DNA from 3 places in the Paenarthrobacter sp. CAP02 genome. Region 1 is predicted to be linked to each of the others. Evidence: riboswitches for the same ligand, from Rfam matches in the RefSeq annotation. Region 1 holds a riboswitch; each other region holds the start of a gene.
What was found. Region 1 has a riboswitch for glycine ahead of cycA (D-serine/D-alanine/glycine transporter). Riboswitches for the same ligand answer to the same signal wherever they lie in the genome.
Positions count from the first base shown of each region.

Region 2: linked by a shared signal. The riboswitch ahead of gcvP (aminomethyl-transferring glycine dehydrogenase) and the one ahead of cycA (D-serine/D-alanine/glycine transporter) in region 1 are both predicted to bind glycine.
Region 3: linked by a shared signal. The riboswitch ahead of gcvP (aminomethyl-transferring glycine dehydrogenase) and the one ahead of cycA (D-serine/D-alanine/glycine transporter) in region 1 are both predicted to bind glycine.

Region 1 covers NZ_JBEEII010000005.1:56,183-66,468, reverse strand. Annotated here, with positions in the region: gene ABHM97_RS10225 (prolyl oligopeptidase family serine peptidase) at 1-1,630, opposite strand, end outside; gene ABHM97_RS10220 (FAD/NAD(P)-binding protein) at 1,691-3,652, shown strand; glycine riboswitch at 3,727-3,825, shown strand; gene cycA (D-serine/D-alanine/glycine transporter) at 3,969-5,435, shown strand; gene ABHM97_RS10210 (ExeM/NucH family extracellular endonuclease) at 5,501-10,033, opposite strand; gene ABHM97_RS10205 (hypothetical protein) at 10,214-10,286, opposite strand, start outside.
Region 2 covers NZ_JBEEII010000002.1:579,938-590,223, forward strand. Annotated here, with positions in the region: gene ABHM97_RS05515 (lipid II:glycine glycyltransferase FemX) at 1-68, opposite strand, end outside; gene ABHM97_RS05520 (DNA/RNA non-specific endonuclease) at 153-974, opposite strand; gene ABHM97_RS05525 (L-serine ammonia-lyase) at 1,013-2,413, opposite strand; gene gcvH (glycine cleavage system protein GcvH) at 2,601-2,987, opposite strand; gene gcvT (glycine cleavage system aminomethyltransferase GcvT) at 3,022-4,155, opposite strand; gene gcvP (aminomethyl-transferring glycine dehydrogenase) at 4,169-7,015, opposite strand; glycine riboswitch at 7,068-7,192, opposite strand; glycine riboswitch at 7,194-7,291, opposite strand; gene ABHM97_RS05545 (TetR/AcrR family transcriptional regulator) at 7,387-7,926, opposite strand; gene ABHM97_RS05550 (MFS transporter) at 7,999-9,546, shown strand; gene ABHM97_RS05555 (sigma-70 family RNA polymerase sigma factor) at 9,605-10,286, opposite strand, start outside.
Region 3 covers NZ_JBEEII010000001.1:274,269-284,554, reverse strand. Annotated here, with positions in the region: gene ABHM97_RS01450 (Re/Si-specific NAD(P)(+) transhydrogenase subunit alpha) at 1-664, shown strand, start outside; gene ABHM97_RS01445 (NAD(P) transhydrogenase subunit alpha part 2) at 664-996, shown strand; gene ABHM97_RS01440 (NAD(P)(+) transhydrogenase (Re/Si-specific) subunit beta) at 993-2,366, shown strand; gene ABHM97_RS01435 (hypothetical protein) at 2,458-2,712, shown strand; gene ABHM97_RS01430 (hypothetical protein) at 2,817-3,164, shown strand; gene ABHM97_RS01425 (alpha/beta fold hydrolase) at 3,322-5,142, opposite strand; gene ABHM97_RS01420 (TetR/AcrR family transcriptional regulator) at 5,139-5,738, opposite strand; gene mscL (large conductance mechanosensitive channel protein MscL) at 5,861-6,325, opposite strand; gene ABHM97_RS01410 (D-arabinono-1,4-lactone oxidase) at 6,451-6,570, opposite strand; gene ABHM97_RS01405 (PucR family transcriptional regulator) at 6,574-6,879, shown strand; glycine riboswitch at 6,954-7,052, shown strand; gene gcvP (aminomethyl-transferring glycine dehydrogenase) at 7,201-10,047, shown strand; gene gcvT (glycine cleavage system aminomethyltransferase GcvT) at 10,060-10,286, shown strand, end outside.

The DNA of each region.
Region 1 (10,286 bases):
AGACGCCGCCACGGGAGTGGGATTCCGTGCCGTCGTCGGAGGGGGCTCCAAATGTCCGCCGTTCCAGCCAGGCGCGCCCAATCGTGCCGCTGTATGCGGGTGTACGGGAAATCTCGAACCCGCCGTAGCCGGAGAGCTGGGTGGGGTTCTGGCCGTCCAGGACCAGGTCCTTGGAGGCGACCTGGAAGTAGGGGACCTTGGTTCCGTCCGCCGAGACGGCGAAGTGTTGCTGGACTTCATAGTCCGCTTCGTTGAAGAACGACGGCGACCGCTTCACTACCGAGTGCTCGCTCACCACGCCGCCGTCCTCGCCTTGGGACGAGGCAGGGGAGAGCGTTCCACGGGTCAGGGTGGTGGGCGTGGTGAAACCGGTGGCCACGAGCCAGAAGTCGTTGCCGGCGGAGCCTGGGTCTTCGTCGTCCACGGCGTAGGCGTTCACGTCGTGCAGCGGAGGGCAGGCGTCCAGCGGCGTTGAAGCCCACGCTCCATGGGAGTCGAGGACTGACGGATTCAACACCCGGATCTCCGAGGAGACATCGCGGAGGAGGTTCAGCAGGAGGTAGTCCTGCGTCCAGCTCCAGGATTGCAGGGATGTGTGCTCGTCCGGCGAAAACAGCACCGTCAAGGAACGTGTACCCGCCAGGTAGTCCTGGAAGGCAGCCCCGAGCAAGGACCCTGCCGGGTAAACAGTGCCATCAACGTCCCAGTCCTTCTGGGGGCGGAAAAGCAGCCAGTCGCGGTGGGCGCTGATGTTGACGTCGGTTGGTACATCGATGGCCACCCAGGATCCGTCCCGCAGCACCCACGTGCTGCGGTTGTAGAAGTCGATGTAGTCAACTGCAAAAGTCCGCTCAAAGCCGGGCGTGGAATCGTGGGCCACCATGGCCAGCATGTGGTCTTCCGGGATTTCGAAAAGCCGTTCAGCATCGGCCAAGGCCTCCCCGCGGCGGAGTTTGACGCCGGTCCGGGCGTACGAGGAGGTCGTGGCCGGGAGCCCGTCCGCGGTGCTGGAGACCAGCAGGGTGTCGGCATCGAGCCAGCTGACGTTGCCCTTGGCAGTGGGGAGGTCGAAGCCACCCTCAACGAAGGTGCGCGATTCGACGTCGAACTCGCGGTGGCGGTCCGCGTCACCGCCGTCGGGGGACAGCGACACCATGGCCAGCCGGTACTCGTTTCCGTCCGCAGGGCGGAGAAAACCGGCCCCATGGAAGACCCATTCGACGCCCTCCGCTGCAGCCAGCGCATCAACGTCCAGGAGGACGTCCCATTCAGGATCGTCGGTGAGGTAGCTTTCCCATGTGGTGCGGCGCCAGAGTCCCTTGGGGTGTTCCTGGTCTTTCCAGAAGTTGTAGTAGAACCCGCCGCGCTTGGAGACCATGGCAATGCGGTCCGTTGAGTCCAGGACCTCAAGGATTCCGGCTTCGACGGCGGAGTATTCAGCGTCCTCAAGCAATTCTTCGGTTCGCGCGTTCTGTTCCCGGACCCATGCAAGCTGCTCTTCGCCATGGATGTCTTCGAGCCAGATGTTTTCATCCGTGGGTTCAGGCGCAACCTCAGCGGCGTGGCGGGGACGGCCGGGCGCGGCCATATTCCCGGGAAGTGGCGTCTGATCAGCTTCTGTGGTGGTCATTGCCCCATCCAAGCAACACTTTTCAACAGTAAGCAAGTCACGCAGAAGTTAGGCTTGAGCGTGGCTAAATCCGAAACCAACCGTGTTGCCCTGCTGGGGGCTGGCCCCCGGGGCACCAGCGTCCTTGAGCGGTTGCTCGCGAATTGGGCTGCCGGGGGTCATGCTGTGCGCGCGTCGGGGGCCACCCTGCACATCGACGTGGTGGATCCTTTCCCCGCGGGTTCGGGCCACGTGTGGCAGCCGGGGCAGTCCCGGCTCTACCTGATGAACACCCAGTCGTTTTATCCGACGCTCATCCCGGAGGACCCTGAGCTCGCTCCTCCGCTGGCCGGTGGTTCGTTCGACAAATGGCGCGAGGCCCGGCGTCATGATGGCTTGGGACTGGACGACGCCGAAAAGGCGGAGCTTGCCACGCTCGAATCACACGACTTCCCCAGCCGTGCCCTGTATGGGCGGTACTTGCGCCAGACCCTGGATGGCTTGCTCGAACGGCTGCCCGACGGCGTCGAGGTCACGTTCCATGAGACCTCCGCCGTCGCGGCGCGACCGGTGAAGGACGGAACCAAAGACGCGTTCGACGTCGAACTCGCCAACGGTGCGATCCTCACCGTCGGTTCCGTGGTCCTCGCGCTGGGTCATGTCGAGTCCCGGCTGAATCCCGAGCAGAGGTCTTTCAAGAGCGCGGCGGAGGAGCAAGGACTGCTCTATTTTCCGCCGGCGCCACCCGCCGACGTTGACTGGGAGGCGGTGCCGGATAACGAGCCGGTGCTGATCCGCGGAATGGGATTGAACTTCTTCGACGTCATGGGACAGCTGACGGAGGGCCGCGGCGGGAAGTTCGTCGAGGCCGGTTCTCCGGGGGCAGGCGTGTTGGAGTATCGGGCATCTGGCCGGGAACCCAGGATTATTGCTGCCTCCCGGCGGGGCACCCCTTACCGGGCCAAGGCGGGGCTGGCGGGTTACTACCCCAGCAGCATCACGATGCGCTACCTGACCGAAGACGCCGTGGACCGGTTTCATGCGGCCGGAATCCAGCCCGGTTTCGACCACGATCTTTGGCCGCTGCTGCACCGTGATGCGCTGTGGGCGTATTACTCAACGCTGGCCCGCTCACAACCCACTGCGATCAAGGACCCCGCGCAGTTCCTGGCGGACCTCGAGGACGCACTCCAACCGCACGCGCACACCACGGCGAAGTGGGAGAACGATGTGGGCGATCTCGTGGAAAAGCACGTCGTCGCGTCCCGTCGGCTGAATCTTCGCGGGCTTGCCGCGCCGCTGGCAGGGCGTACTTTTGCGTCCAGGCGGGAGCTGGACGCGGCCATCACGGCATACCTCGATGATGATGCGCGCCGATCGGCTCTGGGCGAATCGGACCCTGTGAAGATGGCCATCGGTGCACTCCACACCGGTCGGGCAATCCTGAAATCGGTGGTGGCCGATGGCGGCATCACCGACGAATCCTGGTTGGCAGGGCTTCGCGGCTGGTTTGAGTCCTTCGTAGAGGGGCTGGCCAGTGGGGCGCCCGCGCTGCGTTCGGAGCAGCTGGCCGCCCTGGCGCGGGCCGGCGTCGTAAGTTTTGTTGGCCCGGACCCGAAGTTCAGTGTGGACCGGAGTGCGAAACTGTTCCGTGCGGTTTCGCCGTGGGTGCGCGACGCGCCGGTGGAAGCCCGGACCCTGATCGAGGCGATGTCGCCTGCCAACAGGGTTGGCATCAACCTCTCTCCGCTGCTGGAGCAGCTCATGGCTGACGGGTTGGTCCGAACCAAGATCATGATGAGCGTCGAAGGTACCCCGATGCAGACCACGGGTTTGGACGTCGTGCCACATCCGTACCGGCCCTTGGCGGCGAACGGGGCGGTCACCGAGAACCTTTACGTGCTGGGCCTGCAGTTGTCCGCCTCACAGTGGGGCACGGCCATCGCGGCGGAGGCCCGGCCCCGAACCGGGCAGGCCTATGCCAGCGGACAGCGGACCCTGCGGGACGCCGACGAGATTGCGCGTAGCATTCTGGCCCGCTGAGGACTCAGGTTTGCAGTGCCGCCCGGCCTTCGTTAGTGTGTGAGCTGCATCACCGAACTGGTGGTGCGCGCTTTTGATCCGCGGCGGGAGAGCCCTGCCGGTACATCACCACAGGCGCCGTAGGAGCAAACCCTCCCCAGGAATCTCTCAGGCCCATGTACCGCCGCGGCGAGGCAACTCTGGAAAGCAGTCCGGAACGCCGGGCTCACCGAAGGTGCAAGCAGGCCCACGCCTGCGGAAACTCTCAGGTCCATCTACAGAGCGGGGAGGAACCGAATCTTGTGGCACCCAGTGCCGCCTGAACGATGGAGTTCCTTTGACGATTCAGCGCCCACCTTCAACCGGTACCGATTCCCCGCATCTTGAGCGGCAACTCAGCAACCGCCACATCCAGCTCATCGCCATCGGCGGAGCCATTGGAACAGGCCTTTTCATGGGCTCCGGCAAAACCATCTCAGCCGCCGGCCCGTCCGTCATCTTCGTGTACATGATCATCGGCTTCATGCTGTTCTTCGTCATGCGTGCCATGGGCGAATTGCTGCTCAGCAACCTGAACTACAAATCCTTCAGCGACTTCGCAGCTGACCTCCTGGGTCCTTGGGCCGGCTTCTTCACCGGTTGGACGTACTGGTTCTGCTGGGTCATCACGGGAATCGCGGACGTCATCGCGATCGCGGGTTACTCGCAGGAGCTGTGGCCTTCCCTTCCGCTCTGGGTGCCGGGTCTCATTACCATCGGCATCCTCCTGCTACTGAACCTGGCAACGGTGAAGGCATTCGGCGAAACCGAGTTCTGGTTCGCCCTCATCAAGATCGTCGCCATCGCGGCCTTGATCATTGTTGGCCTGTTCATGATTTTCAGCGGCTTCCAGTCCGACGCCGGACCCGCCAGCTTCACCAACCTCTGGAGCCATGGAGGTTTCTTCCCGAACGAATTCATGGGCTTCGTCGCCGGATTCCAGATCGCGGTCTTCGCTTTCGTAGGCATCGAACTGGTGGGCACTACTGCGGCCGAGGCCAAGGACCCGGAAAAGAACCTGCCCAAGGCCATCAACTCGATTCCCATCCGCGTGCTCCTCTTCTACGTGGGCGCGCTGATCATCCTCATGTCCGTCACGCCATGGACCCAGTTCGCTGCCGGTCACAGCCCCTTCATTGCCATGTTTTCGCTGGCCGGCCTGGGTGCAGCAGCCACCATCGTCAACCTGGTGGTCCTCACGTCAGCCATGTCCTCAGCCAACTCCGGGATCTACTCCACGTCCCGCATGGTGTTCGGCCTGGCCCAGGAAGGCGATGCCCCCAAGGTCTTTGGCGCGCTCTCCGGACGCAAAGTACCCCGCAACGCACTGTTCCTGTCCTGCGTCCTGTTGCTGTCCGGCGTCGTGCTCATGTACGCCGGCCAGGATGTCGGCAAGGCGTTCGACATGGTGACCACCGTGTCAGCTGTCTGCTTCGTCTTCGTTTGGTCGATCATCCTGGCCAGCTACTTGGCTTTCCGGAAGCGCCGCCCACACCTTCACGAGTCTTCGGCGTTCAAAATGCCCGGCGGAGTGGCCATGGTGTGGGTGGTGTTCGCATTCTTTGCCTTCGTGCTGTGGACGCTGACCACCCAGCCGGACACGCTCGCAGCCCTGCTCGCAACGCCGCTGTGGTTCGTGATCCTTGGGATTGCGTGGGCGGTACTCCGGCGCCGCCCAACGCACCTGGCGCGGTACGCGGCTTTCCAGGCTGAGCTGCGCAGCGATGCTGCCAAGGTCCAGGATCCGGAGCCGGCAAACAAGTAACCACACGACAGGCCCCCAACGATTAACTCGTGGGGGGCCTGTCTTTGGGTCATGCTATGAGGTGCTTAGCCCCTCAGGCACTTTTGGTACTGCAACCATTCGATGCCGTACCGCAGCCAGCCAACAATGTCGTACCACTTGGACGGCTTGGTGGGCGGGGTGCACTGCGGCGGGTTGGGGCCGCTCGCGGCCACCTTAACCAGGGCCTTCACTACCGTTCCGGACTCGACGGCGGTGAGCACCAAGGTACCGGTACCTGCGGCCGCCGTGGCGGGAACCTTCACGTTGACGGACGCCGCACCGGCGGTCACCGGAACATCTCCAAGAGCCACGGAGGCGCCCTTGGCATCAACGAAGACAGCCTTCAATGAGGTGTTCGCCGGGCTGCCAATGGAGGTCAGGTTCAGCTTGGAAACCGTCAACGTCACGGACTCGCCGCCCTTGACCTCGGCAGCGGTGGAGTTTGCCACAGCAACTGAGCGGCGTGCGAAGTCCGGCGAGACCGGGTTGTGCGTCTGGAGGTACTTGATCCAGGCGTCACGGTCCACCAGGCCCGTGTCCTTCGTGTTGCTGCCCTCCTTGAAGACCCGGAAGTTGTCACCGCCTGTTGCCAGGAAGCTGAAGGTACCGATCCTGTACTGCTTTGCGGGGCCGATCACAGCGCCATTGACCCAGATGCCGGTAATCCGGTCACCCGCAGGACGGGCAGCATCGTAGGTGTAGTTGACGTTCTTGGACACCCCCAGCTGCTGGTACGGGCGGCTTGGTACGGTACCGTCCGGGTTGGTCTGCCACTGCTGCTCCAGGAGCGTTTTGAACTGTGCACCCGTCAGGGACGTGGTCCACAGGTTGTTCACGAACGGCAGGACCGCGTTGGCCTCGGCGTAGGTGATGGTGCCATCCGGCGCGTAGTACAGCTCGTTGCGCAGGCCGCCGGGGTTGACGACGCCGATTTCCGCCGCGCCGAGTTCGGGCGCCTTGAGCGTGTCCACCAGGGAGTCCGCTACCAGGTTGCCCAGCGTGGATTCGCTGGCGCGGTCGTCCCGCTTGGGGGCGCCTCCGGCAGGGTCCGGGGTGAATGCTGTGGTGATATCGGCGGTCACGGCACCCACGGCCTGGTTGCCGATTTCAGCAGCCTGGGCCAGGGCCTTATCCACGATGGTTTTCACTGCGGCCGCCCGCGGGTAGGCCGCGACGAGGCTTTCAGCGGTTTCGGTGGTCCTGTCCACGACTGCTGCCTTGTAGGCGGTGACGGACTTGGTTGCCGTGTCGACGGTGAGCGTTACGCTGCCCACGTTCTCGCCGTAGTTGCCGGTCTGCACGATCGGGCGGGTCTTGCCGGTGGGTTGGCGGTTGGCGTCAAGTACGGGCGCGTCCCAGGCGTACTCCTTGTGGGTGTGCCCGGTGTAGATGGCAGCTACGTCAGGGGTGGTTTCGTTGACGAGCTTGGCGAACGGGCCGCCCGCGGCAACTTCCTGTTCCAACGTGGCGCCCTCGGGGGTACCGGAAGCGGCGCCGTCATGGTTTTCGACGATGATAAGGTCCGCCAGCTTTTCGGCCTTGATCTTCGCAGCCACCCGGTTGATGGCGTCCACGGGGTCGCCGAACTCAAGATCGGTGATCCCCGCGGGGGTTACCAGGGAAGGAACTTCCTGGGTGACCGTACCGATGACCGCTACCTTCATGCCGTTCATGTCCAGGACCTTGTACTCCGGCAGGACCGGGGTGGTGGTGCCCTTCTGGTAAACGTTGGCGCCCAGGTAGGCGAACTTTGCGTTGTTGCCTCCGGCGATGACGCGGTCGCGCAGGTCTGACCAGCCGCCGTCGAACTCGTGGTTGCCCACAGCGGAGGCCTGCAGCTCAAGTGCGTTCAGGACGTCGATGGTGGGCTGGTCCTTCGCAACCGAGGATGCGAAGAGGGAAGCGCCGATGTTGTCGCCTGCGGAAATGAAGGCAGTCGCGCCGGGCGCTGCTGCTGCACGGAGCTTCTCAACCGTTCCGGCAAAGAGCACCGTGTTGGCGTCGATCCGGCCGTGGAAGTCGTTGATGCCCAGGAATTGCAGGTCAACGGTGGCCGGTGCGTCCGGAGTCAGGTTCAGGCCCACCACCACGGGATCGTGGTCGCTGGCCCGGAACTCGTCCGGGGCATAATAGTTGGTCAGATTGTTGTTATACCGGCTGTATTCCAGCGCCACTGACTCCACGGAGTTGATGTTCCAGATGTCGGTTCCCGTGACCACCTTGTGGGCTGCCGGGGACGCCAGGATGTGGTCGAGGGAGCCCACCATGCCGCCGAACAGGTAGGAGTGCTTGCCGGTGCCGACCTCAAGGTCGGTGTACCCTGCGTCGGTGAGGACGTTGATGGGGTCCTCCTTGGAGTAGGCGTTGAAGTCGCCGATCAGGAAAACCCTGTCAGTGCCCTTGGAAGCCTGGAGGTCCTTGGAAAAAGCGAGCAGGGATTCGGCTTGCTTGGTGCGGGCAACGTTGGAGGCGCCCTGGCCCTTGTCGGTGTCGTCCGGGGTCGCTGCGGAGCCCTTGGACTTGAAGTGGTTCACGATCGCGATGAATTTCTTGTCATCGCTGCCGCCAACCGGCTTGAACACCTGCGCCAGCGGCTTACGGGCGCTGGCAAAAGCCACGGTGTCGTTGTGGATGATTGACTCGCCGACAGGTTCGGCCGTGGCTTTTTTGTAGATGAAAGCGGTGCGGATCATGTCTTCATCGCTGAGCGGGGGAGCGTTCGCTGGTGTGCGCACGTAATCCCACACGCCGGGAGTCTTGACGTTAAGGGACTCCACGAGCTTGGACAGGGCGTCGTCGCGGTTCTTGCCGAACTGGGCCGAGTTCTCGATCTCCTCGAGGGACACGACGTCGGCGCCCGATTTGGTGATCGCGGCAACGATCTTGGCCTGCTGGCGCTCGAAGTTCTCTGCGTTGGCAGCGCCGCGGGCGTTGCAGCCCTCCTTGACGGTGATCGGGTTGCCGTCGCGGTCGGTGTAGAAAACACAGCCAGTGAGTTGGTCACCCGTGGTGGGGAAGTAGTTCAGCACATTGAAGGAGGCCAGCTTTAGACTGCCACCCACGTCTGCAGGACCTTCGGGGCGGGTGGAGGTGAAGGTTGCAGGCTGGACGGACGCGGCGTTTGCGGGGCTCAGCGCCGTCAGCGGCTGGAACTTCCACGAATTGTTCCCGTACCCCAGGATGACATCGGTCTTGAACGTGGCGGGCGAACCGACACGTACGGGGTCCGAAGGGGTCAGGTAGGGCAATTGCTGGGCCTTAGTGGCGGCGTCCTTGAGGAAGTTGGTGGACGCGCCGTCGTCGAGCTTGATGCCGCGCAGGGCGTTATCTGCCACCACGGCGGCATACTCGGGGGAGCCATAAGCAGCCACCGCCGTCGGCTGGACCAACGGGGACTTGCCGGCCGCGAGGCCGATCTCGCCGTACTGGTTCAGGGAGTAGTTGTCAGTCACCGTGAAGTCACCCTGGGGTGAGACAAGCATGCCTTCGAGGCTTTCGCGGGCGGCCTCGTTCGCCGGCAACGCGAACGGCGTGGCCTTGACCTCGGGTGCCGCTTCGGCGAGCTTCTTCAGCCCCGCGGCTTCCACTGTGATCTGTGTTTGGTTGGCAAATTCGCTGACCGCGCCGGTGAGTTCCAGGTAGTCGCCCGGCTGGACCGTGGCCGCCGTCGTGGGTGAATAGACGAACAAAGCGTCCGACGCCGTCCTGGCCGCCCCTGCGGCGTCGCCGCCGGTGCCGGGGGTCTGGACGTAGTAGCCGTTGAACCCGCCGGTGGCGTAAACGGCGGTGACCTTGCCGCGGGTGGTTACCGTGCTGCCGACTAACGGGCTGGCCGTGCCGGTGCCTTGTATTTCCGCGATGGTCTTGATACCCGGTTGCGGCCCAGGATCGGTGGGCGGCGTGGTGCCAGCCGAAGGCGTGGGGGTGATGGTGGCGCTGAGGGTGAAATCAGCGGCATTGGAATCGGTGTCAACGCCGTTGGTCCGGTTGAGGCTCTTGACGTCTGAATTGCTGGCGGGAGCCGTTGCAGGCGCAGTCTCAAAAGTGTTGGACGTTCCGTAACCCAAGAGATCGGCGATGGCGGCGTTGGCCGTCACTGAACCCGCGGGAATTGGGGACACGGCGGTGCTCTGCTTCGCCAGGACCAGTGTCCCGGTGGTTCCGCTCGGGTTCAGGGTTCCGGAAGCCTGAACATCCGGCGTGGGGAGGGCCGGCGCCGTAGAGGAGGCGCTGTTGCTGGCCCCTTGGACCAGGAAGTAGCCCTTGGCCGGGATGCTCCCTGTCAACGGAGTGATTCCCGTCGGTGCTGCGGTGGCGGTGCCCGACCGGTATTGCAAGGACCAGCCAGCCAAGCTGACGGGCGCGTCGGAGGAGTTGTAGAGCTCCACGAATTTGTTCTTGAAGGCCGCGCCGCTGCTTCCGCCGCTGAGATAGGCCTCGTTGATGACCACCGGCGATGTGCCCGCCGGCGTGGCGGGATCGTCCGCCGCCATGGCCGGGACAGCCGTCAACGGGGCTGCAAGCAACCCTGCCGACAAGGCCGTTCCTGCCAGTAATTTCCAATGGTGTTGGTGCATCCGCTCTAACTTTCATTAGGGAGCCCTGTATGGCCCTGTGGACGACGCCCACCTTCTTGTGAAGTGGGCGCTGTTCCCGGAAGTTACTCCGGGGTAAAGCTGCCTCAGACGTAGCAGAACACGAACGGATGAATGGGAAGTGGACCAGTGGTGGCCGGAGAGTGCCCCCACTGGCCTTCTTTACTTGGCGGCGCCCTTAAGGGTCCCGGACGTAGCTGCGCCGGACGCGCCGCCGATCAGGCAGACGATCTCG
Region 2 (10,286 bases), on a different contig from region 1:
TCCCAGTTATCGGTTTCCTCGGCGGTGGCAAAGCGGGCAGTAAATTCTCGCAAGGTGGCCGTGTCCAATCTCAGGGTTTTGGTGCAGTGTTCAAAGGCATGCGGACATGCAGCCCCAAGTCTATCGGGCCGGGAAAAATCCTCTGGTTCGTCCTAAAGCCTGATCTGATCCGTGCTTTCCAACCTAATGGCCTTCGGCGCTTTTCCGAGCTCCCGCTGGCTGCTGGACAGACGGTCCGCGCTGACCAACCGGCTCAGGCTGAGCCCTGTCAGATCCGCAATCTCCCCGATAGGCACCTGGAACGTCCGGAACGGCCCCAATGGCGGCGGTTCGCCTTCCAGGAGCCGCTGGTCGATGGCCCGTTTCAGCTCTACTTTGCCCAGGAGCGGCGACTGGTCCAGGACGAATCCCGCGGCCGCCAGTTTGGCATCACTGGTCCACGCAGCGATCTTCCAGAATTTCCGTGGAACCTGCACGCCCCTGTACGGGGGGTCGTCGTCGAGTAGAACCGGCCCCGTGAAGACGCTGAGCTTGGCATCGTAGGCGTCAGCGTGTTCCAGGACATGGTCCTCCAGCCCCACCCACAGTTCCTTGCCTTGGTTGAAGTCATCAACCTGCGGCGCAGCATTGGTGAACACGAAGGTGTCCTGGTTGGCCTTTTTGGCGGTGGCAGGATCTCCCCACACCGGGTCCAGACGCCGCACCAGATGCCCGCGGTCAAACGCGTTGTTCTTGTAGACGTCCGGACCGGCCTGTTGCTCCCGGGGAATCCGGTCATCGAAGTGCCAGGTACCTTCCCGGGCCAGCGGGTTCAGTTCCTTGCCGTTAATGTTGACCCCCACGATCGCCGCGAGCTTCCGGGAAACCCGGAAACGCACGGAGAAGTGGATGTAGTCCAAAAGTGTCGTCGTCGCCGACGGACTGGGCAGCTCAAGGCGTGCCCGCAAAAAATCCCTGTCGTATCCCCCGCTCATGGATACAGCATGGCACTAGGCACCGACAGTAAACAGACTCAGCATTCGACGACGTTGACGGCGAGGCCGCCCATCGCTGTTTCTTTGTATTTGTGGGACATGTCCTTACCCGTTTCACGCATGGTCACGATCACCTCGTCCAACGAGACCCGGTGCGTCCCGTCACCCCACAACGCCATCTTCGCCGCGTTGATCGCCTTCGCCGCAGCAATCGCATTCCGCTCGATACACGGAATCTGCACCAACCCGCCAATCGGATCACACGTCAACCCCAGGTTATGTTCCATCGCGATCTCCGCAGCATTCTCCACCTGACCCGGGGAACCACCCATCACCTCAGCCAACCCCGCAGCCGCCATCGACGACGCCGACCCGACCTCACCCTGACAACCCACCTCAGCACCCGAAATGGACGCCTGCTCCTTGTACAACACACCCACCGCACCGGCAGCGAGCAGGAACTTCACCACCACATCGTCCTTATCAGCCTGGGTCGCTTTATCCATGCCCGGGGCGTAATTCAACGCGTAATACAACACCGCCGGAATGATCCCCGCAGCACCATTGGTCGGAGCCGTCACCACCCGCCCACCAGAGGCGTTCTCCTCATTCACCGCCAACGCGATCAGGTTCACCCACTCCTGCCAGTACTTCGGATCGTTCCGGTCCTTGTCCTCCTTCAGGAGCCGCTCCAACCAATCCGGCGCACGACGACGGACCTTCAACCCACCCGGCAACACACCCTCACGCTGCAAACTGGTTTCAACACAAGCCTCCATCACAGCCCAAATATGCAGCAGACCCTCCCGGATCTCCTCCTCGGACCGGGACGCCCGCTCATTGATGAACATGATGTCGCTGATCCCCAAACCCTTGGACGCGCACCGGCCCAACAACTCCGCCGCCGTCCGGAACGGCAACGGCAACTCCTTCTTCGACTCCTCCAACTCCGCCTGCGCCGCGGACTCCTCACCCTCCCGGACAATGAACCCGCCACCGACCGAGAAGAACGTCGCCTCTTTGAGAACATTCCCCTCGGCATCGGAGACAGCGAACTTCATCCCGTTCGTATGCCGCGGCAACACCGTCAACGGATGCAAAACCATGTCCTCCACCGCATAATCCAGCAGCACTTCGCCGGCCAGGTTCAGCTTCCCCGTCTCCGCAATCGACGCCAACCGCTCCTCCACCTCATCGGGAAGGATCAACTCCGGCTCGTAGCCCTCCAAGCCCAACAGGGTCGCAGTGAACGTCCCATGCCCACGACCCGTCGCCGCCAACGAACCGTACAGGTCCACCCGCAAGGACGCCACCGAATCAAGGACACCAGCGTCCTTCAACTCCTGCGCAAACACCGCCCCGGCACGCATCGGGCCCACCGTATGCGAACTCGACGGGCCAATGCCCACGGAGAACAAATCGAAAACACCAACAGCCATAGCCGTGATTCCTTCATAAAAACTTGAGATGTCCCGGCAGATGGTCCTGCCGGATGGCCGCTACCGCTTGTGGCGGAAGTCAACCGAAGCACGACGCCGGATGGCCCCCAAAGGCGGCAACCCGGCGTCGCAATTTTTCAGTTACTAATTACCACGCTACGCCCATGGAGCTCGCGTGGCGGGATACCTAGGACAGGTCTCCGCCATTCTTGGAGGCGTATTCCTCGGCGGAAAGCAGCGGACCGTCGGACTCGGCGGCCACCTTGAACAGCCAGCCTGCACCGTAGGGATCGTTGTTGATCAGTGCGGGGTCGGAAACAACTGCGTCGTTGATTTCGGTGACCTCGCCGGTGACGGGCGAGTACAGGTCGGAGACCGACTTGGTGGACTCGACTTCGCCACAGGTCTCGCCTGCGGTCACGGTTGAACCGACCTCGGGGAGGTCAACGTAGACAATGTCGCCCAGGGCGTCGGTGGCAACCTCGGAGATACCAACAGACACCGAGTTCCCTTCGCCGCGGGAAACCCACTCGTGTTCGTCGGAGTACTGAAGTTCGGGCGCTACTTTGGGCATTCTGTTTCCTAACGTGTGGTGAATGAAAAACTGGCTACTTTTGGCGCTTGTAGAACGGCAGGGCAACGACCTCGAAAGGCTCGGCCTTGCCGCGCAGGTCGACGTCCAGCGCAGTTCCAACTTCGGCGAACTCGACGTCGACATACGCCAACGCTACCGGGTAGCCGAGCGTCGGGCTGGGCTGGCCGGAGGTCACTTCGCCAACAACCGCTCCGTCCTTCAGGACCGGGTAGTGGCTGCGTCCGGCACGGCGCCCCAGGCCCTTGAGGCCAACGAGCTTGCGGCCGGTGGTGGACCCGGCCCCGTCCGCCTTCAGGGCAGCCAGGGCTTCCTTGCCCACGAAGTCGCCTTCCTTGGACAGCGCAACCACGGGCCCAAGTCCTGCGGCGAAGGGGTTGCCCTCACGGGAAAGTTCGTTGCCGTAGAGGGGCATGCCCGCTTCGAGCCGGAGGGAGTCGCGGGATGCGAGGCCGGCGGGGATGAGCTCGCCGTCATCCGCGACTGCGGCAATGGCCTGCCACAGGGCTGCCGCGGATTCGTTGGGCACGAAGATCTCGAAGCCGTCCTCGCCCGTGTAGCCGGTGCGTGCCAGAAGCAGGTCCTGGCCGCTGCCGGCCACCAGGAACGTGACCTCGACGGCGGCGTAATACTTCAGTTCCGTGACCAGGGAGTGCTGCTCGGCAGGCACGAGCCGCAGCAGGATCGATTCCGCAAGGGGACCCTGGACGGCGATGAGTGAGGTTTCGGCGGAGGCGTCCTGAACCACGACGTCGAATCCGGCGGCCCGTTCGGCAAGGGCGTCAGCCACTACCTTCGCGTTGCCCGCGTTGGGGACTACAAGGAACTTGTCCTCACCGCGACGGTAGGTGATGAGGTCATCGATGATGCCGCCGTCTTCCTGGCAGATCAGCGAGTACTTGGCCTTGCCGTCGGCCATGGCCGAGATTTTGCCTACCAAGGCGTAGTCGAGAAACTCGGCAGCCTGAGGGCCGCTGACCCACACCTCCCCCATGTGGGAGAGGTCGAACAGGCCTGCGGATTTGCGGACGGCGTGGTGCTCAGCCAGCTCCGAGGAGTACTTGAGCGGCATTTGCCAGCCACCGAAGTCGGTGAAGGAGGCGCCGAGTTTCTTGTGCTCTTCGTAGAGGGCCGTGTAGTTCTCAGTCATTTTCCGGAACCCCCTAGTTCTCGAAGTCTTCGATCGGCGGGCAGGAGCAGACCAGGTTGCGGTCTCCGGCTGCGCCGTCGATGCGGCCAACGGGCGGGAAGTACTTGTCCTGCTTGAGGTGGTGGACCGGGAAGGCAGCCTGCTCACGCGGGTAGGCGCGGTCCCAGTCGGAACTTACGACGGCGGCTGCCGTGTGGGGCGCGCGGCGAAGCGGGGAGTCCTGCACGGAGAAGTCACCGGCAGCGACCTGGTCGATTTCCTTGCGGATGGTGATCATGGCTTCGATGAAGCGATCGATCTCCACGAGGTCTTCGGACTCGGTGGGCTCCACCATCAAGGTCCCTGCAACCGGGAAGGCGAGCGTGGGGGCGTGGAAGCCGAAGTCAATGAGGCGCTTGGCCACATCTTCAGCGGTGACGCCGGTCTTGGCCGTCAGTTCCCGCAGGTCCAGGATGCACTCGTGTGCCACGAGTCCGCCTTCGCCGGTGTAGAGCACCGGGAAGTGGTCGTTGAGGCGGGACGCGATGTAGTTCGCAGCGAGCAGTGCGGACTTGGTTGCTTCGGTGAGGCCCTGGCCACCCATGAGCTTCACATATGCCCAGGAGATCGGCAGGACACCGGCGGAACCAAAGCGGGATGCGGAAATCGGAACGTCGTTGCCTTCGGTCCAGGAAGCCGCATCGCCCGGCATGAAGGGTGCCAGGTGTGCCTTGGCAGCAACCGGACCAACGCCCGGTCCGCCACCGCCGTGCGGGATGCAGAAGGTCTTGTGCAGGTTCAGGTGCGAGACGTCGCCACCGAACTTGCCCGGCTGGGCAAGGCCAACAAGGGCGTTGAGGTTGGCACCGTCGATGTAGACCTGGCCGCCGGCTTCGTGGATGGCGTCGCACACTTCGCGGACGTCGGCATCGTAGACACCGTGCGTGGACGGGTAGGTGATCATGATTGCCGAGAGGGCGTCGCGGTTGGCCTCGATCTTGGCCTTGAGGTCAACATGGTCGATGGTGCCATCCGGCGCGGTGGCAACGACCACTACCTTCATGCCCGCAAGGACTGCAGAGGCAGCGTTGGTGCCGTGGGCGGAAGCCGGGATGAGGCAGACGTTGCGCTGCTCGTCACCGTTGGAGAGGTGGTAGCCGCGGATCGCGAGGAGCCCGGCGAGTTCACCCTGGGAACCGGCGTTCGGCTGGATGGAGACCTGGTCGTAACCGGTGATCTCGGTCAGCTGCGCCTCGAGGTCGGTGATGAGCTCACGCCAACCCTCTGTCTGGGAGTCCGGCGCGAACGGGTGGATGGAAGCGAACTCCGGCCAGGAGATAGCTTCCATTTCAGCCGTGGCGTTGAGCTTCATGGTGCACGAACCCAGCGGGATCATGGTGCGGTCCAGCGCGAGGTCGCGGTCAGAGAGCTTGCGGATGTAACGCAGGAGCTGGGTTTCCGAGCGGTGGGTGTTGAACACCGGGTGCTGCATGAAGCCGCTGGTGCGCTCAACGGAGGACTCCAGCGCGAAGCCTTCAACGGCTTCAGTGACCGAAGCGCCGAAGACGCTTGCGACGTCGGCGACAATCGCCGTCGTCGTTGTTTCATCCACCGAGATGCCAACCGTGTCGGCGTCGACGCCGCGCAGGTTGATGCCCTTGGCCTCAGCTGCGGCCACCAGCTCGGCAGCCTTACCCGGAACGCGGACCGTGATGGTATCGAAGAACGAGCCGTGGAGGACCTCGACGCCGGCAGCCTTCAGGGATGCGGCCAGGGTCCGGGCGTGGTTGTGGGCGGTCTCCGCGATCGCCTTCAGGCCTTCCGGGCCGTGGTAGACGGCGTACATCGAGGCCACGATGGCCAGCAATGCCTGGGCGGTACAGATGTTGGACGTAGCCTTCTCGCGGCGGATGTGCTGCTCGCGGGTCTGCAGCGCCAAGCGGTAGGCGGGGACACCGGCGTCGTCCTTGGAAACGCCTACCAGACGGCCGGGCATGGAGCGCTCCAAGCCCTTCTGGACGGCCATGTACGCGGCGTGCGGGCCGCCGAAGAACAGCGGAACGCCCAGGCGCTGGGCGGAGCCGACGGCGATGTCGGCACCCTGCTCACCCGGAGGGGTGATGAGCGTGAGGGACAGGAGGTCGGCGGCGACCGTGACCAGCGCGCCGCGCTCTTTGGCTTCTGCAATGACGGCGGAATGATCGAACACACGGCCGGAAACGCCGGGCTGCTGGAGGACGACGCCGTTGATGGCACCTTCCGGAAGACCGGCGCTCAGGTCAGCGACCTCAACTTCGAAGCCGAGCGCTTCCGCGCGGCCCTTTACGATCGCAATGGTCTGCGGCAGGCAGTCGGCGTCGAGGACGGTCTTGCCGTCCTGGGCGGACTTGTTCTTGTTGGCGCGGCGCATCATCAGCACGGCTTCGGCCACAGCCGTTGCTTCATCCAGAAGGGAAGCGTTGGCGATGGGCAGGCCCACCAGGTCCTGGACCATGGTCTGGAAGTTCAGGAGTGCCTCGAGGCGGCCTTGCGAGATTTCCGGCTGGTACGGGGTGTAGGCGGTGTACCAGGCCGGGGATTCGAGGATGTTGCGGCGGATCACCGGCGGCGTGACGGTGTCGTAGTAGCCCTGGCCGATCATCTGCACGGCGGTCTTGTTCTTCGAGGCAAGCTTGCGCAGCTCAGCAAGGACTTCGACTTCGCTCAGGGCGTTCTGCAGGGTGAGGGCGACGTCCTGGCGGATGTCGTTGGGGACGGCGGTGTCGACCAACGCGTCAACGGTGTCGTAGCCCACGGACTTGAGCATGGTCTCTATGTCGGCCTGGCGGCGGGCGCCAATATGCCGATCAACGAAGGTGGTGGAGGCAGAACTAACCGTCACGAAGGAACTCCATTACTTGGGCGGCGTTTGGGTACGCCACAGCGGTTGGGTTCCTCCCCGCTCTGTATTGGACCTGAGAGTTTCCGCGTTGTTGGAACAACATCGCTTGCACCGTCGGTGAGCACAGCACTCTATTCACCCTTCGGTGGTCAGAGCGCCTGCTGCTTTCCAGAGTTGCCTTGCCGCGGCGGTGCGTGGGCCTGAGAGATTCCTGGGGAGGGTTTGCTCCTACGGCGCCTGCATCACGTGCTTGCAGGACTCTCCCGCCGCAGATCATAGGCATGTTCAGTTGTAGCGCGACCCCGGATCAAGGCAGGCCACAAGGGTTAATTGTCCTACGTGCGGCGCGTCGCCGCAAATGGGATGATGCGCTATTTCCGCAGCCGCTCCAGCACTCCGAGCAGGATCTTGATGTCGGCTTCCCGGCCGTCGTCGCCGGCCTCCTGTCCGCCCTCGAACATTGCGTTGAAATACAGTCCGTCGCCCATGTAGCTAACGGCCTTCGCTACCTCGGGTCCCACATCCTTGGCCAGCACATCGAGCCACTGCTTTTGGATTCCGGCAAACCTGCGGCGCGTTTCTTCGTGGGCAACCTCAGCCAGCCGCGTAGCAGCGACGAAAGCGCGGTCCATCGGCGTCCCGGCCCACAACGACGTCCGGATGAAGTAGGCAGCGGCGCCGTCCGGCGCGGCCCTCATCTGCTCAATGTCCTGTACTGCCAGTTGGTCCAGGCGTTCCAGGAGGGCACTAATCAGCGACTCCTTGTTCGGAAAGTGGTACAGCAAACCGCCCTTCGAGACGCCCGCACGCTTGGCAACTGCATCGAGCGTGGCGGCCCGCTCCCCTACCTCTATAAGGAGGGCTTCGTAGGCATCCAGGACGGCGTCCCGGGCAACTGGTTTTCGTGGCATGAGTACATCATTCCCTAAAGGTTTGCTGAGGATTAATTTGAAACTATACCGTCTGGACGGTACAGTAAGGACATGTTCTCGCCGTCCTCCACCCAAGCTCCCCGTTCAGCTCGTCCCGTCATGGGCCCTGCACCGTGGCGCGACTGGACGGCCCTGGCACTCCTGATGTTCCCGGTACTGCTGGTGGCCGTCGACAACACCGCGCTCACCTTTGCCCTGCCCGAGATCGCCCGATCCCTCGATGTCGGTGGTGTGCAACTGCTCTGGATCGTCGACGCCTACCCCTTGGTCCTGGCCGCGCTGCTGGTCTCCATGGGCAACCTCGGCGACAGGATCGGACGACGGCGGCTGCTTCTGATCGGCAGCACAGGCTTTGCTGCGGTTTCGGCTGCTACGGCGTTCGCGCCTTCCGCGGAATGGCTGATTGCCGGACGCGCCGCCCTTGGCGTTTTCGGCGCCATGCTGATGCCCTCGACGCTTTCCCTGATCCGCAACATCTTTACCGACCCCAACCGCCGCCGGCTCGCAATTGCCGTGTGGGCGGCCGGGTTCTCAGGCGGTGCTGCCCTCGGGCCGATCTTCGGCGGTTGGCTGGTGGAACACTTCTGGTGGGGCGCCGTCTTCCTGGTGGCAGCCTTCCTGCTGCTGCCGCTGCTTGCCTTCGGTAGGGTGCTCATCCCTGAGTCCAAAGACGCGAACCCGGGCCGGGTGGATGTCCCCAGCATCGCTTTGTCCATCTTGACCATGGCTCCGTTTGTCTACGGCATCAAAGAATTCGCAGTGCACGGCTTTGGGGCATCAGCCGCGGCGTTCATGCTTTTCGGCCTGGTGATGGGTGTCCTCTTCGTCCGACGCCAGCAGAGGATCGACAGCCCGATGCTGGATGTCAGCCTGTTCAAGAACAAGGTATTCAGTACGGCAATCGTTGCCAACGTACTTTCCCTCTTCTCCATGACCGGCTTCATCTACTTCTTCGCCCAGCACCTGCAATTGGTTGAAGGCCAGTCCCCCATGGAGGCGGGTATCGCAATGATCCCGGCCCTGCTGGCAACAGTCATCGCCGGACTGCTGGTGGTGCCCCTGGTCAAAAAGGTCCGGCCCGGTTTTGTGGTGGCCGGAGGGTTGACGCTCAGTGCCGTTGGCTACTTCGTGGCGGTGGTGGGCGACCACGGCAGCGGCCCCGTGTTCCTCCTGTCGGCTCTCACAGTTCTTGCTGTTGGGGTGGGTGCGGCGGAGACCATCTCCAACGACCTCATCCTGGCCTCCGTACCGGCTGACAAATCCGGGGCAGCATCAGCCATCTCGGAGACCGGTTACGAGTTGGGTTCGCTGTTGGGAACGGCTGTCCTTGGTTCCATCCTCACCGCCTCCTACCAGCACAACCTGGTCATACCGGACGGCGTATCCGGCCACGCCGCCGAAAAGTCCGGGGAAACCCTGGCCGGTGCCGTTGACGTTGCTTCCACGCTCCCAGCGCCCTTGGCTGAAGCATTGACGGCCTCGGCACGCGTCGCCTTCGACTCCGGCGTCCACATCACTGCGGCGATTGGGCTGGTACTCATGGCCGGAGCGGCAGCCCTTGCCGCCGTCGTACTCCGGCGTGTCCCCAAGGCGCACTAGCCGAGGCTACGCAAGGAGGCCGGGTCGCTGAGCGGCCCGGCCTCCTTCGCGTCAGTGTCTAAACGGCGCTGTTGAGTGAGGTTCCCAGGCCAAAGCCGCGGGTGATTCCACCCGTGGTTGCCGCGGCAAGGGATGAAAGATAGTCATTGCGGCGGCGGGCTGTGATGCGCGATTCCGGTTCGAAAACCTGGTCGGGCGAATCGGCGTAATGGGCAGCCAAGCCGTCGCGCATGAGACGGATCCCCTCGGCACGCTGCTGCGAGACGGCGGCGTGCGTGGAACCCAGCTCCTCGGCAAGCTCCTTCACGGACCGTCCCGCGAGATAGATTTCCTGGACCACGAAGCGCATTTTTTCCGGGAGGGCATCGACGGCGGCACGGAGGTACTTGATCCGCTCATCGGCCAGGACAGAGTGTTCCGGGGATTCGGTGGGGGACGCAACCGTGTCCGCCACCACCTCATCCAGTGACGTCAGCGTCCGGGATGCGTCCACCAGGGCAGCTTCAACATGGCTGCGCTCGACACCCAGGGCCGAAGCCATCTCGGCGACGCTGGGACCCCGTCCCAGCATGCTGGTCAAGGTCTCCTGGACGCCCAAGGTTTCCTTGATCCGCTTGCGGGCCGACCGCGTAGCCCAATCTCCGGCTCGCATCTCGTCCGCGAAGGCACCTACGATCCGGCGGCGCGCGAAAGCACCGAACGGAACACCGAGGTCCGGATCGAAGGAATCAGCAGACGTT
Region 3 (10,286 bases), on a different contig from region 1:
GCTGGTCCTTGGAGCTGGCGTGGCTGGACTGCAGGCAATCGGGACAGCCAAAAGGCTTGGCGCCCGCGTCTCAGCAAACGACATCCGGCCCGCGTCAGCAGACGAAGTAGCGTCCATGGGCGGAACGTTCATCAAGCTGGACCTTGAAACGGCGGAAGCCTCGGGTGGCTACGCCCGGGAACTGAGCGCCGACAGGGGAGCCCTGCAACGCGCGCTCCTTGCTCCACACGTTGCCCAGGCCGACGTCCTGATTACTACTGCAGCTGTTCCCGGAAGGCGGGCTCCACTTTTGGTGAGCCGCGAGATGGTCCAGGGCATGCGGCCCGGGTCGGTCGTGATTGACCTGGCGGCAGAGTCCGGAGGCAACGTGGAAGGGAGTATTCCGGGGCAGGATATCCCCGTCCCCACTGGCGACGGGCAGGGCACGGTAACCCTGGTGGGAATCAAGGATCCAGCCTCCGCCATGCCCGCGGACGCCTCGCGCTTGTACGCCAAGAACGTGGCCAACCTTTTGGCGCTCATGACGAGTGAGGGCGTGGTTTCACCCGACTTCTCCGACGAAGTGGTGGCGGGGGCGTGCCTGACCCACGACGGCACCATCCGGCACGGCCCCACCGCGGAAGCTCTTGCAGCACTTTCCCCCGGATCTGAAGGAGCCCTTTGATGGACGGCATGAGCCTGTTGACGATCACGGTCCTGGCTGTCTTTGTGGGCTTCGAGGTTGTTTCCAAAGTTTCCAGCACCCTTCACACGCCCCTCATGTCCGGGGCGAACGCCATTCACGGCATCATTCTGGTGGGTGCCATCATCGTCGCCGGGCAGGCTTCTGATCCGTGGATCCTGGCGGTCGGCCTGCTGGCTGTCGTCCTTGCCACGGCCAACCTGGTGGGTGGGTTCGTGGTGACCGACCGCATGCTGGAGATGTTCCGGGGAAGGCAGCGGCCGCCGTCGAGCGTTGATGCCGGGCAAGCCACGGGCAGGGAGGGGCATCGGTGACCCTCCTCAGCCCCACTTGGACTGCGCTGCTGTATCTCGCAGCGGCCGCCTGCTTCATCCTTGCCCTGAAGGGGCTGAGCTCGCCGAAGAGCGCACGAAGGGGCAACCTGATCGGTGCGTTCGGAGCCGTTGTGGCCGTGGTGGCGGTGTTCTTGTCCGTGAAGCTGGACAACATTCCCTGGATCCTGGGCGCGATAGTGGTGGGTGCCGGTGTTGCTGCCCCCGTGGCGCGCAGGGTGCAGATGACCCAAATGCCGCAACTCGTGGCCCTGTTCAACGGTGTAGGTGGTGGTGCGGCGGCCCTGGTTGCCCTGCTGGAACTGCCGCATACGGAGGATGCCTGGGTTCGCTTGGCCATCGTGTTCACCCTGTTGGTGGGTGCTGTGTCTTTCGCGGGTTCGGCGATCACCTTCGCCAAGCTGCAAGGGCTCATGACCACACGGCCCGTGACGTTTCCCGGGCTGCCGGTCCTCATGGCTGTGGTGCTCCTGGCCGCCGTCGCGGCCGGTGCGGTGGTCATCGCCAGCGGCGCGCCGGGTTGGGCCCTGGTGCTGCTGGTCCTCGGGCTCGGAGCCGGCGTCCTCCTGGTGCTGCCGGTGGGTGGCGCTGACGTGCCGATTGTCATCTCGCTCCTGAATGCCTTTACTGGCCTGGCTGTCGCGGCGTCGGGCCTGGTGCTGGGGAACGTCCTCCTGGTCGTTGCCGGAACACTGGTGGGAGCGTCCGGCACCATCCTTACCCGCGCCATGGCATCGGCCATGGGACGCAGTGTTGCCGGCATCATGTTCGGTGCCTTCAAAGGTGGCTCCACCGCCGGTTCCACCGCACTCAGCGAACGGCCGGTCCGCTCCTCCAGCGCGGAGGACATCGCAGTGCTGCTCGGCTACGCGCAGCGTGTGATCATTGTTCCCGGGTACGGACTCGCCGTCGCGCAGGGGCAGCACACCGCGGCGGAACTTGCCTTGGCTTTGGAGGCCCGGGGGATCGACGTCGACTTCGCGATCCACCCTGTTGCCGGGCGCATGCCCGGACACATGAATGTGCTCCTCGCCGAGGCCAACGTTCCCTATGAGTCGCTGAAGGAAATGTCGGACATCAACTCCGAGTTCAAAACCACGGACGTCGCGCTGGTGGTGGGTGCCAACGACGTCGTGAACCCCGCGGCTAAGACCACGTCCGGATCGCCTATTTATGGAATGCCCATCCTGGAGGTGGCCGACGCCCGGCAGGTGGTGTTCCTGAAACGCTCCATGAGGCCGGGGTTCGCAGGCGTCGAAAATGAGTTGCTCTATGAACCGCAGACCACGTTGCTGTTCGGGGACGCGAAAGACTCGCTGACCAAGGTGTTGGGCGCCGTAAAAGCACTCTGATGAATGCGGACAGCATAAACGCGTCATTTATGCGCCGTTGATGGCACACGTCATGTACAGGAACTGTGTACACCAGGCTAGGAGTCATCGAGTGAAAGACCGTGGGAACGAATCGTTGTTTGGATCACGCCTCGAAACGGCGCGGGGAAAGCGGGTGTCCAACTGGAAACTGCTGGTGGGCCAGGCCGTCCAGATCTGGCGTGGGAACGAGATCGTTGACCAGGGCCAGGTGGAGGCCGTCACGGCTGACGGCAACGTCCTGTGGCTGACCCAACGGGGAGCGATCGGACGCCGGATGGTCACGAAGGAGCGGGGCGCGGGCCTCTGGGTCCAGCTCATGAACTGACCCCAGAGGCTCGCCCCGTGCGCTCGCCGTCGGGTATTCCGGGCCGTCCGTCCTCGCCCTAAGCTGGGCGTACCAGCCCAAAGCCTTAACTGAGAGGTTGCGACATGACCGTGAAACTCAACAAGAAGGCCTTCGAGCACGCCAAGGCCCTGATCCGTGATGGCAAGGTGGCCAAGGACACCCGGGACGACTGGAGTGAGCATGCCCCCTCAACCAAGGACGAGAATGCGTTCCTGGACAAGCATGGCCATGCCGAGTACTCCAAGTGGTTCCTCGGTGTCGACGACGAACACCCGGATGACCAAAAGGGCCACTACAAGTTCCCCATCGGAGACTTCACAAAGATCCACCGCTGCGGTGTCATCGCCGCCGAAAGCCGCGCCGGCCAGAACGATTACGATGACATCCGCGATGCCCTGGGAAAGTTGCTGGACCGGATCGACAAGGACTAGCCGGCAAGCAACCTGCCCCATGCGGGGTCAAGCAGCGGCGCGCCGGCCAGCCTCAGGGCGTGCCAGAGGGTGACCGCCACGGAATCGAGAACGGGTACTCCGGTGCGGGCCTCCACCTCCGCCGTGATGTTTGCGCCGTAGAGGTTGGTGACCGTCGTTAGCGGCTGTAGCTGCGGGTGCCCTGCTCGCGTGAGTGATTCTTGAGGTGGCTGGCGAGAGCGTCGCCGTGGGTCAACTGCGGGTGGTGCCCGGCGCCCGGCACCACAATCAGCTCGACGTTGGGAAGGGACTTGAGCTGCCCGGACGCATCGGCGGCGAGCGGGTCCTCGCTTCCCGTGATGATCCGGACCTGGCCGCTGAACCGCCCCAGGGCGTCCTGGAGTTCGCTGCGCCACTGCTTGGATCCCGTCAGGGCGAGATGCTGGGCCACCCTCGTGGCACTGCTTCGCTTGAGGTCGGCCATGCTGGATCGGAGGGCATCCGAGCTCGCATCCGTGCCGGTGAGTTGCTGTGACAACCTTGCCGGTCCGACGCGTCGCAGGAAGAAGCTGACCAGCGGCCGAAGTCTGGACAACGCGGGTGTCGCCCTCTGGAGGAAGAACGGCGCGATCAACGTGAGGGACCGGACCTTCTCAGGCGCCAGGTCTGCTGCGACCACTGCTGCAGCGGCACCGATCGAATGGCCGATAAGGTCCACGGGTTCCCCTTCCAGCAGGGCGGGCAGCCACCCTTGCCAGTCCTGAACGCCCGCTCCTCCGCTGAGTCCGAGTCCGGGAAGGTCCACGACGCGTGCCCCGATGTCAGCTGCCACTCCGGCCCACGTGTCTGCGTTGACCGGCAGGCCGGGAAGGATCAGCCTGGTGGACCCGGCGACGCCCAGTTCGAATGTCCGTATGCCGCCGACGTCCACGAACCTACGGTCCTTGGCCATGATGGCCCCAAACCGATGCGCGGCCAGGTAATCGGCCCACCGTTCCACGGACAGCAGCACGTCCGGCATCCGGATTCCGTGTTTGTCGGCGAAATCGATTGCCGACTGCGTTGGATAGCGGTCGGAGGACATGAAGGTAAGCGTCTCGGGATCTGCCTTGGTGATCCGCTCGGGGAGCCGCCTGATGACCCCAACCGGCAGCCTTAGCCGTGGGACCTTCGCGCCAAGATGCCGGCCGACATGCGTGAGCAGGTCCGCCAGTGGCGGGGTGGCGTCGTCGAGAATCCAATAGGCGTTGCCCGCAGCAGCCGGGTCGACCGCGGCAGCCGTCATGAAAGCCGCAAGATAGTCGACCGTAACGACCGGGAGGAACGTCGTTTCGCCTCCTGGCAACGCCGCAACGCTGCCTTCCCAGATCTGTTCGATGGTGGTGGGCAGCCCGATGAGTTGGTCGGATTCCCCGGTCACGCTGTCGCCGATCAGGCTGGACGGGTTGACGACTGTCCAGGGGATTCCGCGTTCCATGGCCAGGGCCTGGAAGATCGCGTCGGATTCCACCTTTGAGGCTTCGTAGGCTCCAAGTTCCTTGTAGGCCGCAGCGCGGTAATCCTCTGACCATGGAATGGTGGTTGGGTCCTGTCCGCCGACGCGGTAGCCCGACACATGGACGACGCGCTGCACTTTGGGGAGATCCGCGGCGAAGTCCATCAGCTTCTCGACGATGCCGACGTTCGCGCTGCGTGCCTCGTGGGCGGTCATTCCGAACCGGTAGGTCCCGGCGCAGTTGTGGATCTCGGTGACGTCCGGGAATGCCGAGGGGCCTCCAGTGACGATCCCGGGGGACTCGAAATCGACGATCGTCGTGTTGATGCTCCGTGTCAGGCCGTGCTCCCGCACCCATCGCTCGACACGGGCGCCGGACTCGGCGGTCCGTACAGCCGCCGTGACGTTCGCGCCAGCCAGGGCCAGGGCCAGGACGAGATGCCTGCCAACCAATCCGGAGGCCCCGAAGACCAGGGCGTGGCGGGGGTCTTCAAGTGTTGTCATCGGGTCCTCCCAGTGGTCCCGAGGCGGTGGTTGATGAGCTCTGCTACGACATCAGCGGCCGAAGCCAGGGGTTGGGTGTCCTGCATGGCGCGGGAGACGATCACCGCACCTTCGATCGTCGACACAATGACCGTCGCCAAGGACCGCGCCTCCTTTGCGTCAATGCCGCTTGCTTCGAGCAGCGCGGACGTCGGTACGATCCACGACTCGAAGGCAGTGGCACATGCCTGCCGCAGCCGCTCGCTCTCAGCGCCCATCTCCAAGGTGACGACGGAGACAGGGCAGCCCAGTTGGAAGTTGCTCCCGCTGACGATCGTCGCCAAAGCCTCAATGGCGGCGCGGGCAGCTTCAGCCGGGCCGCCCGCGGAAGATGCCGCCTCCGCGATCAGGGCTTGGAATTGCGTCGCGGCGAGGTCGACCGCTGCGACTCCCAGGTCCTCCTTCCCGCCGGGGAAGTGGAAGTAGACAGACCCCTTGGGTGCGGCGGCGTGTTCGATCACAGCGTTCAGGCCGGTGCCGCTGTAGCCGCTGGTCTGGATGAGCTGCAGCATGGACTCTGTAAGCCGTGCCTTCGTCAGGTTTCCTTTGATAGCCATAGGGAAATAATAGACCGGTCTATATATTTTTGTAAATCCGCGAAGCCCCACGCAAAAACCCGGCCCCCTCGTGTGAGGGAGCCGGGTTTTGGGTGGAGCTACTTTTAAAGGCTGTGCTGGCCCTAACGGACGGGGTCGGAGCCGAGCCCGGGGTCGAGCGCGGAAGCGGTACCTGCGTTGCGGGCAGCGGCTGCGTCCTTGAGGAGGTCGCGGATTTCGGCGAGGAGTGCCGTATCTGCGGGGAGCGGCTCTTCCTCGGGTTCCTCGGTGGAGAGGCGGTCCTTGACCAGGGAGTTGATCTTGTTCATGGGCGCCACGAAGATGAAGTAGACCACGGCAGCCGTGATGACGAACGTGACCAGGGCGGTCAGGACGGCCCCGAAATCGACGAACGTGGCGGGGTTGTTTTCCCAGATCTTGAAGCCCAGGCCTTCGGCGTTCATGCCACCGGCCGCGGCGATGACCGGGTTGATGATGTGGGTGGTGAAGGCCCCGACGAGTGCGGTGAAAGCACTGCCGATCACCACGGCGATGGCCAGTTCGATCACGTTGCCGCGAAGGATGAAGTCTTTGAAACCCTTAAACATGGAGTGTCCTCAGCTCGGGTGCGGATGTCTGCCTCAGCAGTGAACAAACTACCATCCCCATGTTTCAACCCGGTGTAACGGGGTAGGGGAGTGCATCACGCGCGCTCCCCTGCCCCGTCACGACCTCAGCCAAACAGCGACCGGGTGTGGTCGTTCAGGAACATTCCGCGGGGATCGAATTCGCGGCGGACCTGGAGGAAAGTGTCGAGCTCCGGGTAGAGGCGCTCCAGCCGGCTGCGGGTCATGAAGTGGATCTTCCCCCAGTGTGCCCGGGGCTCGAATTCCTGGAGCACGCGGCGTTGGTGCGCCGCTTGCTGGGCCCGGTTTTTGATTATGAGCAGAGCCAGGACGGCGATCTGATCCTGACCCTGCGGACATATTTGGACTCCCAGCGTTCCTGGCAAAAGACGGCTGCGACGTTGTTCGCGCACCGGCAGACCATCATCTACCGGATCCGGAAAATCGGTGAGTTGACGGGGCTGGACATGGGCGAAACGTCCACGGTTGCGCAGTTGTGGTTCGCGCTCCAAATCCATGAGGCCATGCATCAGTAGTCACAGCTTGCTTGCGCTTTTTCAAAATAACCCGCTATGGTGTGAAGCGTGTCACTCACGTGATGCAACGCTTTTGATCTGCGGCGGGAGAGTCCTGCCGGTACATCCAGTCAGGCGCCGTAGGAGCAAATCCTCCCCAGGAATCTCTCAGGCCCATGTACCGCCGCGGTTAGGCAACTCTGGAAAGCAGTCCGGGAAACCGGGCTCACCGACGGTGCAAGCAGGCAACCATTCCTGCGGAATCTCTCAGGTCCAATACAGAGCGGGGAGGAACCCACATCATCGTGGCGCTCAACGGGCGCCTGAATCATGGAGTTCCTCTTGACTGTACAATCAACCCCCACCGCGTTCGCGGACCGGCATATCGGCGCCCGCCGCCAGGTCGATGTTGACACCATGCTCAAGGCCATCGGCTATGACTCTGTCGATGGCCTGGTGGACGTTGCTGTCCCAGATTCCATCCGCCAGGACACTGCGCTGAAGTTGCAGGACGCCCTCACCGAGGTGCAGGTCCTCACTGAGCTGCGCAAGCTGGCTTCCAAGAACAAAACTGCCGTGCAGATGATCGGCCAGGGCTACTACGACACCGTGACCCCGCCCGTCATCCGCCGCAACATCCTCGAATCCCCGGCTTGGTACACGGCCTACACCCCGTACCAGCCGGAAATTTCCCAGGGCCGCCTCGAAGCGCTGCTCAACTTCCAGACCATGGTCCAAGACCTCACGGGACTTCCCGTGGCCAACGCCTCGCTGCTGGACGAAGCTACCGCCGTTGCCGAGGCAGTGCTGCTCATGCGCAGGGCGAACAAGGCTGTGAAGGACGGCAAGACAGTCCTGGACGCCGACCTCCTCCCGCAGACCATCGCAATCGTGAAGGGCCGCGCCGAGGCGCTGGGTTTTGAGGTCGAGATCGCGGACCTCTCGGCTGGCCTGCCCGACGGCGACATCAACGGTATCGTCCTGCAGCAGCCGGGCGTTTCGGGCCGCGTTTTCAACCACGCCCCGGTGATCGCCGAAGCCAAGGAACGTGGCGCCTTGGTCACTGTCGCGGCAGATCTGCTGGCGCTCACCCTCATCACGCCCCCGGGCGAACAAGGTGCCGATGTCGCCGTCGGAACTGCGCAGCGCTTCGGCGTCCCGCTGTTCTTCGGCGGCCCGCACGCCGCGTACATGGCCGTCCGCGAAGGCATGGAGCGCACGCTTCCAGGCCGCATCGTCGGCGTCTCCAAAGACAACGCGGGCGTTCCGGCCTACCGCTTGGCCCTCCAGACCCGCGAGCAGCACATCCGGCGCGAAAAGGCCACGTCCAACATCTGTACAGCCCAGGCATTGCTGGCCATCGTGGCCTCGATGTACGCCGTCTACCACGGCCCGGAAGGCCTGAAGTCGATCGCCGAAACCGTTCACGGTCACGCACGCACGCTGGCGACGGCTCTGCAGGCGGCCGGCCGCGAGCTCGTGACCGAGGCGTTCTTCGACACACTCACCGTCCGCGTCCCCGGCAAGGCTGACAAAGTCATCGCCGCCGCCGAAGCCCGCGGCATCAACCTGCGGTTCATCGACGCCGACACCGTGGGCGTCTCCATTGATGAAACCACGACGCCGGAGGTCCTCTCCGCCGTTGCCGTCGCCTTTGGTGCCGGTCCGGTGAAGGACGCGGCCGGATTCGAGCTGCCTTCTGACGTGGTCCGGACAAGCGACTTCCTGCAGCACCCGGTGTTCAACACGCACCGTTCCGAGACGCAGCTGTTGCGCTATATCCGCAAGCTGTCCGACCGGGACCTCGCGCTGGACCGCACCATGATCCCGCTGGGTTCGTGCACCATGAAGCTGAACGCGACCGCTGAGATGGAAGCCATCTCCTGGCCGGAGTTCGCCTCCATCCACCCCTTCGCGCCGGACCACCAGACGGCCGGCTGGCGCGAACTGATCGAGGACCTGGAAGCGGACCTGACCGAGATCACCGGCTACGACCAGGTCTCCATCCAGCCGAACGCCGGTTCCCAGGGAGAGCTCGCCGGGCTCCTGGCAATCCGCGGCTACCACCTCTCCCGGGGTGACGAGCAGCGCACTGTCTGCCTGATTCCCGCTTCCGCGCACGGCACCAACGCTGCCTCCGCAGTGCTGGCCGGCATGAAAGTGGTTGTGGTGGCGACGGCTGCTGACGGGACCATCGACCACGCGGACCTGACCGCCAAGATCGAAGCCAACAAGGACGTGCTGTCCTGCATCATGATCACCTACCCGTCCACGCACGGTGTGTACGACGCCGACGTCGTTGAGGTGTGCGACGCCGTCCACCATGCTGGCGGCCAGGTGTACGTCGATGGCGCGAACTTGAACGCGCTGGTTGGTTTGGCGCAGCCGGGCAAGTTCGGTGGCGACGTGTCCCACCTGAACCTGCACAAGACGTTCTGCATCCCGCACGGCGGCGGCGGTCCCGGTGTTGGACCCGTTGCAGCAAAAGCCCACTTGGCTCCGTTCATGCCGGGCGATGCCAACAAGGCAGCCCACGAACCGGGTCATGGCGTGGCGATTTCCGCTTCGCGCTACGGATCCGCTGGTGTGCTGCCGATCTCCTGGGCTTACGTGAAGCTCATGGGTGGGCAGGGCCTCACTGAAGCCACCAAGTCGGCGCTGCTGGCCGCGAACTACGTTGCTTCCCGGCTGGATGAGCACTTCCCGGTCCTCTACACCGGAGAGGGCGGGCTGGTGGCGCACGAGTGCATCCTGGACCTGCGCGAGCTGACGGCCCGCACCGGAGTCACGGCTGAAGATGTGGCCAAGCGCCTCATCGACTTCGGCTTCCACGCCCCCACCCTCGCCTTCCCGGTTGCTGGGACGCTGATGGTGGAGCCCACCGAATCCGAAGACCTTGCCGAAATCGATCGTTTCATCGAAGCCATGATCACCATCCGTGCCGAGATCGAGCAGGTGGCCAGCGGTGATTTCACTGTCGAGGAGTCGCCGCTGCGCAACGCGCCGCACACCGCTGCCGCCGTCGTAAATTCCGACTGGGACCGCCAGTATCCGCGCGAGCAGGCCGCCTTCCCCGTCCACCACCTCAAGCAGGACAAGTACTTCCCGCCAGTGGGCCGCATCGACGGCGCAGCCGGCGACCGCAATCTGGTGTGCTCCTGCCCTCCGATCGAATCATTCGAGAACTAAAGGATCCCGATCATGACTGAGAACTACACGGCTCTGTACGAGCAACACAAAAAGGCGGGTGCCTCCTTCACGGACTTCGGTGGCTGGCAGATGCCGCTGAAATACGAGTCCGAGCTCGCCGAGCACCACGCAGTCCGCAACGCCGCTGGCCTGTTCGACCTCTCTCACATGGGCGAAGTCTGGGTCACCGGGCCGGAGGCTGCAGCGTTCCTGGACTACGCGCTGGTGGGCAAGCTGTC